4 regions of the Bacterioplanoides pacificum genome follow, and region 1 is predicted to be linked to each of the others. Evidence: predicted binding sites of a transcription regulator. Region 1 holds the regulator's gene; each other region holds the start of a gene.

Region 1 (3,127 bases):
CAATGCCCGCTTAAATAACTGACTGGCGTCCGGAGCGTTGCGTAATGCCTGGCGGAAATCGGGTTCATTGAAATTTCTGGCCAGCATCGACAATACCTGAAGATGTTCTTCCGTTGCTTCTTCCGGTACCAGCAACGCAAACACCAGGTCGACCGGCTGGCGGTCGATGGCGTCAAAATCAATCGGTTGTTCCAGCCGTAATAACACGCCAAAGGCCTGTTCGCAGTTGGGCAGACGGCAGTGCGGAATGGCAATACCTTCACCGATACCTGTACTGCCGAGCCGCTCGCGGCCCAGCAGGCGCTCAAAAATATCGTCAGCGGCGCTGTCTTTCAGCTGCGCTGAAATAATCTGCCCGAGATATTCCAACAGTTTTTTCTTGCTGGAAATCGGTACATCAATTTCAGTGCGCTCGGCGCTCAGAATATCGGCGATGGTCATGGATCAACCTTCTTGGGTAATAATCAGTGGCCGTGTTGGCGGGCAACCATTTTTTCTTTGTGCTTCAGCACCTGGCGGTCCAGCTTGTCGATCATGGCATCAATGGCCGCGTACATGTCGTCGCTGTCAGCGCTGGCGTTCAGGTCGGCACCGCTGACATGAATGGTGGCTTCGGCGTGGTGACGTTCGTCTTTTTCCACGGTCAGAGTGACCTGAGCAGTGGTCACGTTATCAAAGTGACGGGTGATTTTGCCCATTTTTTCTTCCACGTGGGCTTGCATTGCTTCAGTGATTTCCACGTGGTGGCCACTAACATTAATTTGCATATCAGACTCCTTCTTTAATTTTGTCTGAGGTGTATCAACGGCTGATCAGATCAGCTGCTTGCGTTCGTTGGATGGTGGAATATGCATGGCTTCACGATATTTTGCCACCGTACGACGTGCGACTTTGATCCCCTTGTCACCCAGCATGGCGGCAATTTTATTGTCGCTTAACGGCTTGCGCTGGTTTTCTTCGGCGATCAGTTTTTTGATCATGGCACGGATCGCGGTGGACGAACATTCGCCACCGGTATCTGTGCTGACGTGGCTGGAGAAGAAATATTTCAGCTCAAAAATGCCACGTGGAGTGTGCATGTATTTTTGTGTGGTCACCCGGGAAATGGTGGACTCGTGCATGCCTACCGCCTCGGCGATGTCATGCAATACCAGCGGCTTCATTTTTTCTTCGCCTTCTTCGAAAAACTCGATCTGGTATTCGACAATTTTGGTCGCCACTTTCAGCAGGGTATCGTTACGGCTTTGCAGGCTTTTGATAAACCAGCGTGCTTCCTGCAGGTGATCTTTAATAAAGGTGTTGTCGGGGCTGTTATCCGAACGTTTTACCAGTGCCGCATAACTTTCGTTTACCCGCAAGCGGGGGGCAATGTCGGGGTTGAGTTCGACCCGCCATTCATCGCGGATATTGCGTACAATCACATCCGGCACAACGTACTCTGCCTGGTCGGGAGAGATGCCGGCACCGGGTTTCGGATTGAGTTCTTTAATCAGTCGCATCACCGACTTCAGGCTGTCTTCCTTCAGCTTGGTTTTGCGCATCAGGGTCGGATAATCTTTGCTGCCGAGCATATCGATATAGTCGCTGATCACCAGCTGGGCTTCTGTCAGCCACGGGGTTTCAGCGGGCAGCTGGGCCAGTTGCAATAACAGGCATTCTCGCAGGTCGCGGCAGAACACTCCGGCCGGATCAAACTGTTGCAGGCGTCGTAAGACGACTTTGACTTCGTCTTCTTCGACATCCAGTTCCGGATCGATGCTTTCCAGTACGTCTTCGATGCTGGTGTGCAGATAACCGTCGCTGTCGACGCCGTCGATAAACATCAGCGCGATTTCACGGTCGGTGTCCGACATCGGTGTCAGGTTGAGTTGCCACAATAAATGATCCTGCAGATCATCGGTGGTGGCATGGCGGGAATCGTAATCGAAGTCGTCGTCAGCCGGACCAGCGCTGGATGCCACGCCGGCGGTAGGCTGATAGGTGTCGTCCCAGTTGCTGTCGACCGGCAGGTCATCGGGCAGTTGCTGGTTGGATAAGTGATCCCCCAGCTCCTGGCTGTCGCTGCCCTGAACATCGTAATCGCTGTCGTTAGCCGTGCTGCTGTTATCGGCACTGGCGCTGTAGTCGTTCAGGCTATCGCTGTTGTGCTGGTCGTTGCTGTCGTTGTCAGAGGCGCGACTGTCCTGGTCGTTGCTGTAGTCGTTGCCTTCGCCCTGATCATTGCCGTCGCTGTAGTCGTCGCTGTCGTGCTCTTCATTTTCGAGCATTGGGTTGGAGTCGAGCGCTTCCTGAATTTCCTGTTGCAGATCCAGTGTCGACAGCTGTAACAAACGAATAGCTTGTTGCAGCTGTGGTGTCATGGTCAGCTGCTGACCCATCTTTAACTGGAGTGATGCTTTCATAAAGTGTCGATAGTCACGCGAATGTCAGGCCTCGTATGTGGCCAACCAATACTTTGCATTATAGGCAAAGCCCGTGCACTTGGAATCCCTGTTTTAACCGAGATGTCATAAATATTGCTTGTGAGCAACAAACCGGGCTGTTACTCACAACCGGAAATCATCACCCAGGTACACTTTGCGCACCTGTTCGTTGGCCAGGACTTCTTCGGCGTTGCCTTCAGCAATAATATGACCACCGCCGACGATATAGGCTTTTTCGCAGATCGCCAGGGTTTCCCGCACGTTGTGGTCGGTAATTAATACACCAATACCGCGATCCCGCAGCTGGCGAATGATGTCCATGATGTCAGACACAGAAATCGGGTCAACACCGGCGAAAGGTTCGTCGAGTAAAATAAAAGACGGTTCAGCAGCCAGCGCCCGGGCAATTTCGACCCGCCGGCGTTCTCCACCGGATAACGCCATGCCGAGGCTGTTGCGGATATGCTGAATATGAAATTCATCCAGCAGACCTTCCAGCCGCTCCTGGCGCTGCTGGCGGTTCAGATCCTGACGGGTTTCAAGAATGGCCATAATATTGTCGGCGACGCTCAGCTTGCGAAAAATAGACGCTTCCTGAGGCAGGTAACCAATGCCTTTCTGTGCGCGGCCATGCATCGGCAGGTGGCTGATGTCTTCATCGTCAATATGAACATGACCTTTGTCGGCCTGCACCAGATTGACGA
Region 2 (3,127 bases), on a different contig from region 1:
AATCCGCGGTGAAAAATGGCTGACTCTGAGTGAAGGCGACGAATATATCCGTATTACCGGCATGATCCGGCCGCAGGATATTACCCCGGATAATACCGTGGCATCGAGTAAAGTCGCCGATGCGCGTATTTCTTTTGGTGGTCGTGGTGCGCTGGATAATTCAACCAAACAAGGGTTGGGCGATCGTTTGTTAAATTCTCCGTGGTGGCCTTTCTGAGGTAAAACTATGAAACTTTTTATCGCTGTTTTTCTGCTGTTTTTTTCCTCATTGACGCTGGCCGAACGCATTAAGGACATCACCAGTATTTCCGGCGTGCGCAGTAACCAGTTAATTGGTTATGGCCTGGTGGTTGGCCTGGATGGTACGGGTGACAAAGCGCCGTTCACCACCCAGACGTTCCGTAACATGATGACCGAGTTTGGCATCAGCCTGCCACCTGGTGTGGATCCGAAGTTGCGCAATGTTGCAGCGGTTACCGTGACCGCAGAATTGCCGCCGTTTTCCAAACCCGGGCAACGTATTGATGTTACCGTGTCGTCGTTGGGAAATGCCAAAAGCCTGCGTGGCGGATCGTTAATTTTTACCCCGTTAAAAGGTGCCGATGGCAATATTTATGCGGTGGGCCAGGGTAATTTAGTGGTCGGTGGTTTTGGTGCTGAGGGTAACGACGGCTCCAGTATCACAGTGAACGTGCCCAGTGTGGGCCGTATTCCCAATGGTGCTACCGTAGAGCGTGCGGTGCCGTCCAACTTCGCCCGGGGGGACAGCCTGATTTTTAACCTCGACCGGCCGGATTTTTCCACCGCCAGAGCGATGGTGGAAAAAATTAATGATTTATTAGGTCCCGGCACCGCCGAAGCCATTGATGCAACTTCGATACGTGTCAGTGCGCCGCGGGATACCACCCAGCGAGTCAGTTATTTGTCGGTGATTGAAAATCTGCAGATCGAAACTGGCAAAGAACGGGCCAAAATTATTATTAATTCACGTACCGGCACCATAGTCATGGGGCAGAATGTGATGATTGAACCGGTGGCGGTGACTCATGGTAATCTGGTGGTGACCATCACGGAAGATTTTAATGTGGAACAACCCAATCCGCTGGCGGAAGGCGAAACGGTGGTGGTGCCACAAACCGAAATCAATATTGATGATGGCGGTGATAACCGCATGTTTAAATTTGCCCCGGGTGTGTCACTCGACAGTATCGTTAAGGCGGTCAACGAAGTCGGAGCGGCGCCGGGTGATTTAATGGCGATTCTGGAAGCAATGAAGCAGGCCGGAGCGTTAAAAGCGGAGTTGATTGTGATATGAACGCAGAAAAATTCTCCCGTATTAAAAACCAGTCGCTGGAGATTCAGTCACTGATCCGCCAGGGAGTGCGGCAAGGGGTCAGTGAACTGATTGATGAACGCAACCAGCTGTTGCAGCAGTGGTTTGCCGAAATGAATGAACTGATTAATCTGACCAACGAACAGCAGCTGTTTCTTGAAACCTTACTCCGGGATGAGCAGCTGTTATTAAACGAGCTGGAACAGGAGCAGGCTGACATCGGCAAACAAGCCCGTGGCCGGCGCCAGCTGAATCAATATACCCGCATTGCCGATCAATAATCCTTTCTCTGCCGGCCTTCGTTAGCGGAGGCGGCTTCTCTGTTATGTCAGTATTACGTCTGTTTGTTTTTGTGCCCTGATAGTTGGCAAACATCCTGCATATTCCACCTCAGAGGTGGAAATTATGATTCAGACACAACAACAGGCAGCCAGCGTTTATACCGATGTACACGGCTTACAAAGCATTCGTCAGCTCGGTAAACAGGATCAGGATGCCGCGCTGATGGAAGTGGCGAAACAATTTGAGTCGATGTTCCTGAACATGATGTTGTCGTCGATGCGTGATGCCAACCAGGTGTTTAAGGAAGATTCGTTGTTCAGCTCATCTGAGTCTGATTTTTACCAGAAAATGTACGACGATCAGATCTCGTTATCCTTGTCGACTTCCCAGAGTACCGGCCTGGCGGACGTGATTTATCGCCAGATGTTAAGCAATTATGGCCAATCCCAGGATAAACCGGAGCTGCAGCAGGGTGACTTGCGTCGTCACCATTCCAGCCTGGACGGAGTGATGCACCAGGTGCAGCAGGTTATTGCCGATTTGCCGGCGGAAGAAACAACCGGCCCGCAAGTAACAACACCTGTTGCCTCCGGGCGCGGTGATAAAGGGCAACAGTTTGCCACTGCGGAAGCATTTGTTGCCGCTTTGTATCCGCACGCCCGGCAGGTGGCACAACAGCTGGATGTTGATCCGAAAGCGGTGATTGCCCAGGCAGCGCTGGAGACCGGCTGGGGCAGGTTTATGATCACCGACCAGCAGGGTAATAACAGTTTTAATTTTTTTGGCATTAAAGCCGATCAGCGCTGGCAGGGTGAACGTGTCAATATTCAGACCCATGAATACCGCGCCGGGGTGCGGGTGAACGAGCGCGCCGATTTCCGCTCTTACCCATCGGTGGCAGCCGGACTGCAGGATTATGCCGAGTTTCTGCAAAGTGGTGATCGTTATCAGCAGGCGCTGGGTAAAGGTCTGGCAGCCGATCAGTTTGGCCATGCATTACAGCGTGCTGGTTATGCCACTGACCCGGCCTACGGCGAAAAAATTCAGCGGGTATCCAACAGCGATACTCTGAATCAGGCACTGAACTCCTTGTTGTCGGCGCAGCCGGCGGCGGCCACTCAGCTCTGAACAGGTAACCGACGATGGCAAGTTTATTAGATATTGGTATTTCCGGTCTGAAAGCTCACCAGGCCGCGTTATCGGTGACGGGTCATAACATCACCAATGCCGGTACGGAAGGTTATAGCCGCCAGGAAGTGAATTTTAACGAAAATAATCCGCAATACCTGGGTGGTGTGTGGATGGGCAACGGCGTGTCGGTCGACAGCGTCAGACGGGTTTACGATCAGTTTCTGACTGAACAATTACGCCGTGATACCTCAACTTTTAATCAGTTTGATACCCTGGCACAGAATGCGGGTCAGATCGACAGCTTACTGGCCGACCCGGGCACCGGCATTCAGCCCGGTTTGGAACGAATGTTTGGTGCGTTGCAGGCGTCGGTGGATGACC
Region 3 (3,127 bases), on a different contig from region 1:
GCGCAGGCTGGATTGATACGCAGTCAGATAGAAGTCGGTATGGATGGCGTTATCGCCCGCTGCCAGTTTGACGTACAGACCGCCCTGCGGGTTACCGGACGCGCCTTGTGCGACGCCAAGGCGGTCGACCAGGGTGACTTTGATGCCGCGTTCAGCCAGCGCCCTGGCGGTGCTGCAACCTGCCAGACCGGCACCCACGATCAGTACTTCATCCGGTTTTTGCTGGTCCGGACGATTCAGTAGCCAGGGCTTGTGCCAGTGTGGTGGCGGCAGCTCCGGGCCGTTTTGCTGCGTATAGCGGCCTGCCAGCATTTCCCGCTTGCGACCGAAGCCCGCAACTTTAGCTACCTCAAAACCTGCCCCCCGGATACCGCGGCGCACGATACCTGCTGCGGTAAAGGTTGCTACCGTGGCAGGCTGGCCGGGATGCATGGCATGCAGACGACGCATCTGGCGGAACAGGGAGTCGCGCCACATCTCCGGGTTTTTCGACGGTGCAAAGCCATCCAGGTACCAGGCGTGAACCGGGCCACTCAGTTGCGGCAGGCAATCGTGTACATCACCAAACACCAGGGTTAACTGAACCTTATGCTGGGGCCAGATCAGCTGATGGAATCCTTTGATCGGCAGCGGATACTGCTGCAGTAAGAGCCGGGTAAATTCATCCAGTTCCGGCCACAGTGCCATGGCCTGCTGCAACTCTTCGCGGTTTAACGGGAATTTTTCGATGCTGGTGTAATGTAACCAGAGATCGTTGTCAGTCGCTTGCTTCAGGCTTGCTGCGAAGCTTTGCCAGGTCATCAGAAAGTTAAGTCCGGTACCAAAACCGGTTTCGACGATATCGAACTCTCCCTGCCAGTGTTGCCAGCGTTGTGGCAGGTTGTTGTGTTGCAGGAACACATAGCGGCTTTCATTAAGGCCGTCGTCTACGGAAAAATAAGGATCGTCAAACTGTTGTGAAACAGGTAAGCCTTGCTCGTTCCAGCTCAGCTCCGGGCTGGTCAGTGGCTTGTTATCAGGGGTCGGGTGTTTTGGTGTGTTGGGCACGGCATCATGATCGGGCTGGGAAAACAGCCATTTTACCTGTTTGTCGGGGCGTTAACAGGCCCTGACATCAGTAGTATACCGGCGTCAGCCGGCCGCAGGCGCTGTAACAGGGAAAGGAGCATATCAATAAAACAATCAGTAAAACCGGCAGTGTACCTGCGCCAGGAGAAGATCGCGAATCTGTCCGCTATTAATTACAAAAAACACAGTTGCACTCTAGTGGTGCGCTATGGATTCGAAAGCACAATAGCAGTGCCTTATTTGCAGGATTGGTGCCGGGTTGTTGCCTTCTGATGAGGCGCTCATCCTGACAATATTCTCCTGACTGGCTTTAATCTCCGCGTGTTAATGCCTTTGTTTAGGCGCGTCAGGCTTGTTTTATAACGCTTTTTTCTGCTTATCCGGACATTGCCGACAAAGTTGGTACGCATTCTGCTGATGGCTGAGTTATGTAATGCCAAAGACAACAATTTTTAGCCGCTAATTGGTTGATGCTTCAAACGGTGGCAGGGGCTGATTGCAACGCACCAAGGCAGTTCCGGGTGTGCAGGCTAAAACACAATGACAATGAGAGAGGGTCTCAGGTGGAAAATCTTGACGTAACCAGTATCAATAGTGCCGTTGAAACGCTGATGCAGAGTGCTAACACCATGTTTATTCTGCTGGGCGCCATCATGGTGCTGGCGATGCACGCCGGGTTTGCTTTTCTGGAAGTTGGTACTGTACGCCATAAAAACCAGGTGAATGCGCTGGTGAAGATTATTACCGATTTCGGCGTGTCGACGCTGGCGTATTTTTTTATCGGTTATCAGATTGCGTATGGCGTGGATTTCTTTGCCAGTGCAACGGAACTGACTCAGAACAATGGTTATGAGCTGGTAAAATTTTTCTTCCTGCTGACCTTTGCAGCTGCTATTCCGGCGATTGTTTCCGGTGGTATTGCTGAACGGGCAAAATTTTATCCGATTCTAATTGCTTCGGCATTAACGGTTGCTTTTGTTTATCCGTTGTTTGAAGGCATTATCTGGAATGGTAATTATGGCTTTCAGAGCTGGTTAGAAAGTACCTTTGGTGCGCCGTTCCACGATTTCGCCGGTTCTGTGGTGGTACATGGTGTGGGTGGCTGGATCGCGTTTGCTGCTATTACCATGCTGGGCTCGCGGAAAGGCCGCTACCGTAATGGCAAAGTGGTGGCTTTTGCACCATCAAATATTCCGTTTCTGGCACTGGGTGCCTGGATTCTGGCAGTGGGCTGGTTTGGTTTTAACGTGATGTCAGCTCAGACGCTGGATGGGATTTCGGGCCTGGTAGCAGTGAACAGCCTGATGGCTATGGTGGGTGGCACAATTGTCGCTATGATCGTTGGTCGTAATGACCCGGGCTTTATTCATAATGGTCCACTGGCCGGACTGGTGGCTGTGTGTGCCGGCTCTGACTTATTGCACCCGATTGGTGCCCTGATTGTCGGTGGTGTTGCCGGTGGTCTGTTTGTTTATGTATTCACTCTGGCACAGAACAAGTTTCCGAAATTTGATGATGTACTGGGTGTATGGCCGCTGCATGGCTTGTGCGGTGCCTGGGGTGGTATTGCTGCGGGTATCTTTGGCACAGAAGCCCTGGGAGGCCTGGGAGGGGTGACCTTTATGGCTCAGCTGGTGGGAACACTGGCCGGTATTCTGGTGGCCGTTGTTGGTGGTTTCCTGGTATATGGCCTGGTGAAAGCGGTGTCTGGTATTCGCCTCGATGAAGAGCAGGAATTTAACGGTGCTGACTTGTCGATCCATAAAATTGGTGCCACCAGCGACGCTGAATAAGCGCTTCATTTAACTGTCATTAAGTCGTTTCATTGATATACCCAGGAAGTAAACCTGCACTATTATCCTGACGGCTTGGGCATGCGCGCACAGCCCGACGTTGAAACGGCGCCATTGTCAAAATGCTGATTAACATTAACGCTGTAAAACAGCGGCGCAGGCACTCATGAATCCGTATCTTTTGTTTCTGCCGCCATTGGCTGTGAGTACGAATGGCTCGGGTTGGCAATTTTATGACTCATGGCATATAACACGGGCACCACACC
Region 4 (3,127 bases), on a different contig from region 1:
TCTGGTGCGGACTGTGGTGACTGGCTGGCACTTGTGGTGCAGCTTGTGGTCAGCAGAGGAGCAGGCGGTTAATTAATCGCAGTGACATCATTTTGCTGAGCAGCTGCTAAACTTTTCGGCATTGTTCCTGACAGAGTGTTCCGATGGTTGATTCAACTGCATCCACTCCAGTTTCGCTGGATGCTTCCGATGGTGTCTCGCTGCTGCACCGGCGTATCCACGAATACGTTGCGGGTGAGCCATTACACGTCTTGCTGCTGGGGCGGAATGAGACCACCGAGCAGCTGGCTGCCGCTGTGGAAAGAGCCGGTTACCGGGCTAAAATTGTCGATTCCATTTCACATCTGCTGGCGCGCGAAGAACCGAATACCTTTGCCGTGGTGATTAATCTGGATGTGATTTCTGAGCGCCAGCACCAGTGGCTGATCGATCTGGCGGAAAGTAATAAACAATGGCCGGTGATTGCTCTCAGTCAGGTGGACACCCTCAGTATCCGGGCCACGGCGGTGCGTATGGGGGGCCAGGCGTTTTTTACCACTCCCTACGAGCCGTTGCGTATCGTCAGTGAGCTGGATGCTTTAAGTGAACGCTTTGAGCGTGATCCGTATCAGGTGCTGGTAATCGATGACCAGCAATCGGTGGCTGATTATTACGCCTCTGTGCTGCAGCAGGCCGGCTTTATTACCCAAACGGTCGTCACACCACTGACCGAACTGATGCCCTACCTGCAGAACCATATTCCCGATCTGATTCTGCTTGACCTCTATATGCCGGATATTAATGGCCAGGAGATCGCCGGTATTATCCGTCAGATGGATAATCTTATTTCGGTACCGATTGTGTTTTTATCCTGTGAAATGAGTCCGCGGCATCAGCTGCGGGCGTTATGCACCGGCGCCGATACCTTTCTCACTAAGCCGGTGCGGCCAGCGGATTTATTATCGGCAGTGGAATCGCGTATCCGTCGCGGCCGTTCGGTACGTAATCTGGTGACCCGGGACTCATTGACCTCGCTGTTAAACCGGCGCGAAACCCTGCGCCGGTTGCAGGAAGAGGTGGCACGCAATCATCGTTATGGTCACCCGTTCTGCCTGGTGATGGTGGATCTGGATAACTTTAAATTTATTAATGACACCTATGGCCATGCCATGGGGGATCGGGTGATTGTGCACTTTTCCAAAGCACTGGTGTCGTCTTTACGGGAAAACGATATCGTCGGCCGCTGGGGTGGTGAGGAGTTTGTATTAGGCTTGTGTGATACCGGCCCGGAAGGCGCGCAGCAGATATTGGCGCGGCTGGCGAAACACCTGGAAAACAGCAGTCCGGGGGATAATTTTCATTATACGTTTTCCGGTGGGCTGATCAGTTGCAGTGTCGAACACAACGTAGACAGCATGCTGGAAATTGCCGACCGCTGTTTGTATCAGGCAAAAAAAGAAGGACGCAATAAATTTGTCGTTCACCGGGCTGCTGACCACTGACAGCCATTTCTGGTTATCCCACCTTGGTTTATCCCACTCTGCTGGCCGTGTTTTGGTGCGCGGCCGCTGCTCAGGCACCAAATCCGTTCACTTTTTTACCAATTTATCCGCAACCGCCCGGTTTTTCGCGGCTTTTATGGCTGGCATTTAAATTGCTGAATAACCGCAATGATTTGTTCGGCCACAACGGCGTGGTTTAACAATAAGGCAACGAAGCACCACAGGAGACTGATGACCATGAGCCGATAGAGAGAATCATTATGAGCACACACATCGATACGGATAATTCGTCCGCAGAACGCATTATTGTTGTAGGCAATGGCATGGTTGGCCATCATTTTTTGTCTGCAATGGCCAGTGGCGAATACGCCGACCATTATAATCTGACCACCTTTTCTGAAGAACCCCGGCTGGCCTATGACCGGGTGCAGCTGAGCCGCTACTTTTCCGGTGCCAGCGCCGAAGATTTGTCCCTGACGGATGAACAGACTTACCAGCAACACAATATTCGTTACCTGCTGAACGATCAGGTGATTGCTATTAATCGCCAGCAAAAAACCATAACCACCGCCAGTGGCCGTTGCGAAGCTTACGATAAGCTGGTGCTGGCTACCGGGTCTTATCCGTTTGTGCCACCGGTTGCCGGCCATGATCAGCCTCACTGTCTGGTGTACCGCACCATTGAAGATCTGGAAGCCATTTCCGCCTCGGCACAACAAAGCCGTGTGGGGGTGGTTGTGGGGGGTGGTTTATTAGGACTGGAAGCCGCTAACGCACTGAAGCAAGCGGGCTTAACCACCCATGTGGTGGAATTTGCCCCCCGTCTGATGGCGGTTCAGCTGGATGAACAGGGTGGTCGGCTATTACGTCAGGAAATTGAAGCCCTGGGCGTTAGTGTTCATACCGATAAAAACACACTGGAAATTGTGGCCGGGGAACAGTGCCGTTATCGCATGAATTTTGCCGACGGCAGTTTTCTCGAAACCGATATGATTTTATTTTCAGCCGGTATCCGGCCTCAGGATACGCTGGCGAAGCAGGCCGGGCTGGCGCTAGGGGAACGCGGTGGCATTGTGATTAATCAGTACTGCCAGACATCCGATGCCGATATTTATGCCATCGGTGAGTGCGCCTTATGGAATAACCGGATATTCGGTCTGGTGGCACCGGGTTATCAGATGGCGAAAGTTGCGCTGGCACATATTCAGCAGAGCCACACGGGAGTGGCCGAGGTCCCTCAGTTTCAGGGGGCGGATATGTCGACCAAGCTGAAACTGTTAGGTGTGGATGTGGCCTCCATTGGTGATGCCCAGGGACAAACCGAGGGCGCCCGTTCTTTTGTATTTCAGGATGATATTAATAAGGTCTATAAACGGCTGGTGATTTCTGCCGATGGCAAAAAACTGCTCGGTGCGGTACTGGTCGGCGATGTGGATGCTTATGGCACCTTATTACAACTGAAACTGAACGATATGACCTTGCCTGCCGACCCGGCGGGTTTGATATTACCCGCTGCTGATAACGACACGGCCAGTGCCGGACTGGGGGTGAATGCGTTACCCGACAGTGCTCAGATTTGTTCCTGCTTTGATGTGACTAAAGCGGATATCGCCAGCGCGGTTAACGACGGTTGTTGCACCATGGCG

What was found. Region 1 encodes sigma-54, which starts transcription at its own class of promoters, with help from an activator protein. Its sites were predicted from a motif close to TGGCACNNNNNTTGCTNT; they were not measured.
Region 2: flgJ (flagellar assembly peptidoglycan hydrolase FlgJ) is a predicted target of sigma-54. The motif match lies at 1,699-1,716, and genes of this name have one in related genera.
Region 3: ACFOMG_RS11950 (ammonium transporter) is a predicted target of sigma-54. The motif match lies at 1,469-1,486, and genes of this name have one in related genera.
Region 4: nirB (nitrite reductase large subunit NirB) is a predicted target of sigma-54. The motif match lies at 1,623-1,640, and genes of this name have one in related genera.

Annotation. Positions count from the first base shown of each region.
Region 1 covers NZ_JBHRYB010000016.1:64,546-67,672, forward strand. Annotated here, with positions in the region: gene ptsN (PTS IIA-like nitrogen regulatory protein PtsN) at 1-441, opposite strand, end outside; gene hpf (ribosome hibernation-promoting factor, HPF/YfiA family) at 465-767, opposite strand; gene ACFOMG_RS16230 (RNA polymerase factor sigma-54) at 813-2,402, opposite strand; gene lptB (LPS export ABC transporter ATP-binding protein) at 2,547-3,127, opposite strand, start outside.
Region 2 covers NZ_JBHRYB010000001.1:711,721-714,847, forward strand. Annotated here, with positions in the region: gene ACFOMG_RS03235 (flagellar basal body L-ring protein FlgH) at 1-217, shown strand, start outside; gene ACFOMG_RS03240 (flagellar basal body P-ring protein FlgI) at 227-1,315, shown strand; gene ACFOMG_RS03245 (hypothetical protein) at 1,312-1,614, shown strand; gene flgJ (flagellar assembly peptidoglycan hydrolase FlgJ) at 1,739-2,743, shown strand; gene flgK (flagellar hook-associated protein FlgK) at 2,758-3,127, shown strand, end outside.
Region 3 covers NZ_JBHRYB010000013.1:166,472-169,598, reverse strand. Annotated here, with positions in the region: gene mnmC (bifunctional tRNA (5-methylaminomethyl-2-thiouridine)(34)-methyltransferase MnmD/FAD-dependent 5-carboxymethylaminomethyl-2-thiouridine(34) oxidoreductase MnmC) at 1-1,047, opposite strand, end outside; gene ACFOMG_RS11950 (ammonium transporter) at 1,680-2,861, shown strand; gene ACFOMG_RS11945 (efflux RND transporter permease subunit) at 3,026-3,127, opposite strand, start outside.
Region 4 covers NZ_JBHRYB010000005.1:482,083-485,209, forward strand. Annotated here, with positions in the region: gene ACFOMG_RS06805 (GGDEF domain-containing response regulator) at 144-1,481, shown strand; gene nirB (nitrite reductase large subunit NirB) at 1,742-3,127, shown strand, end outside.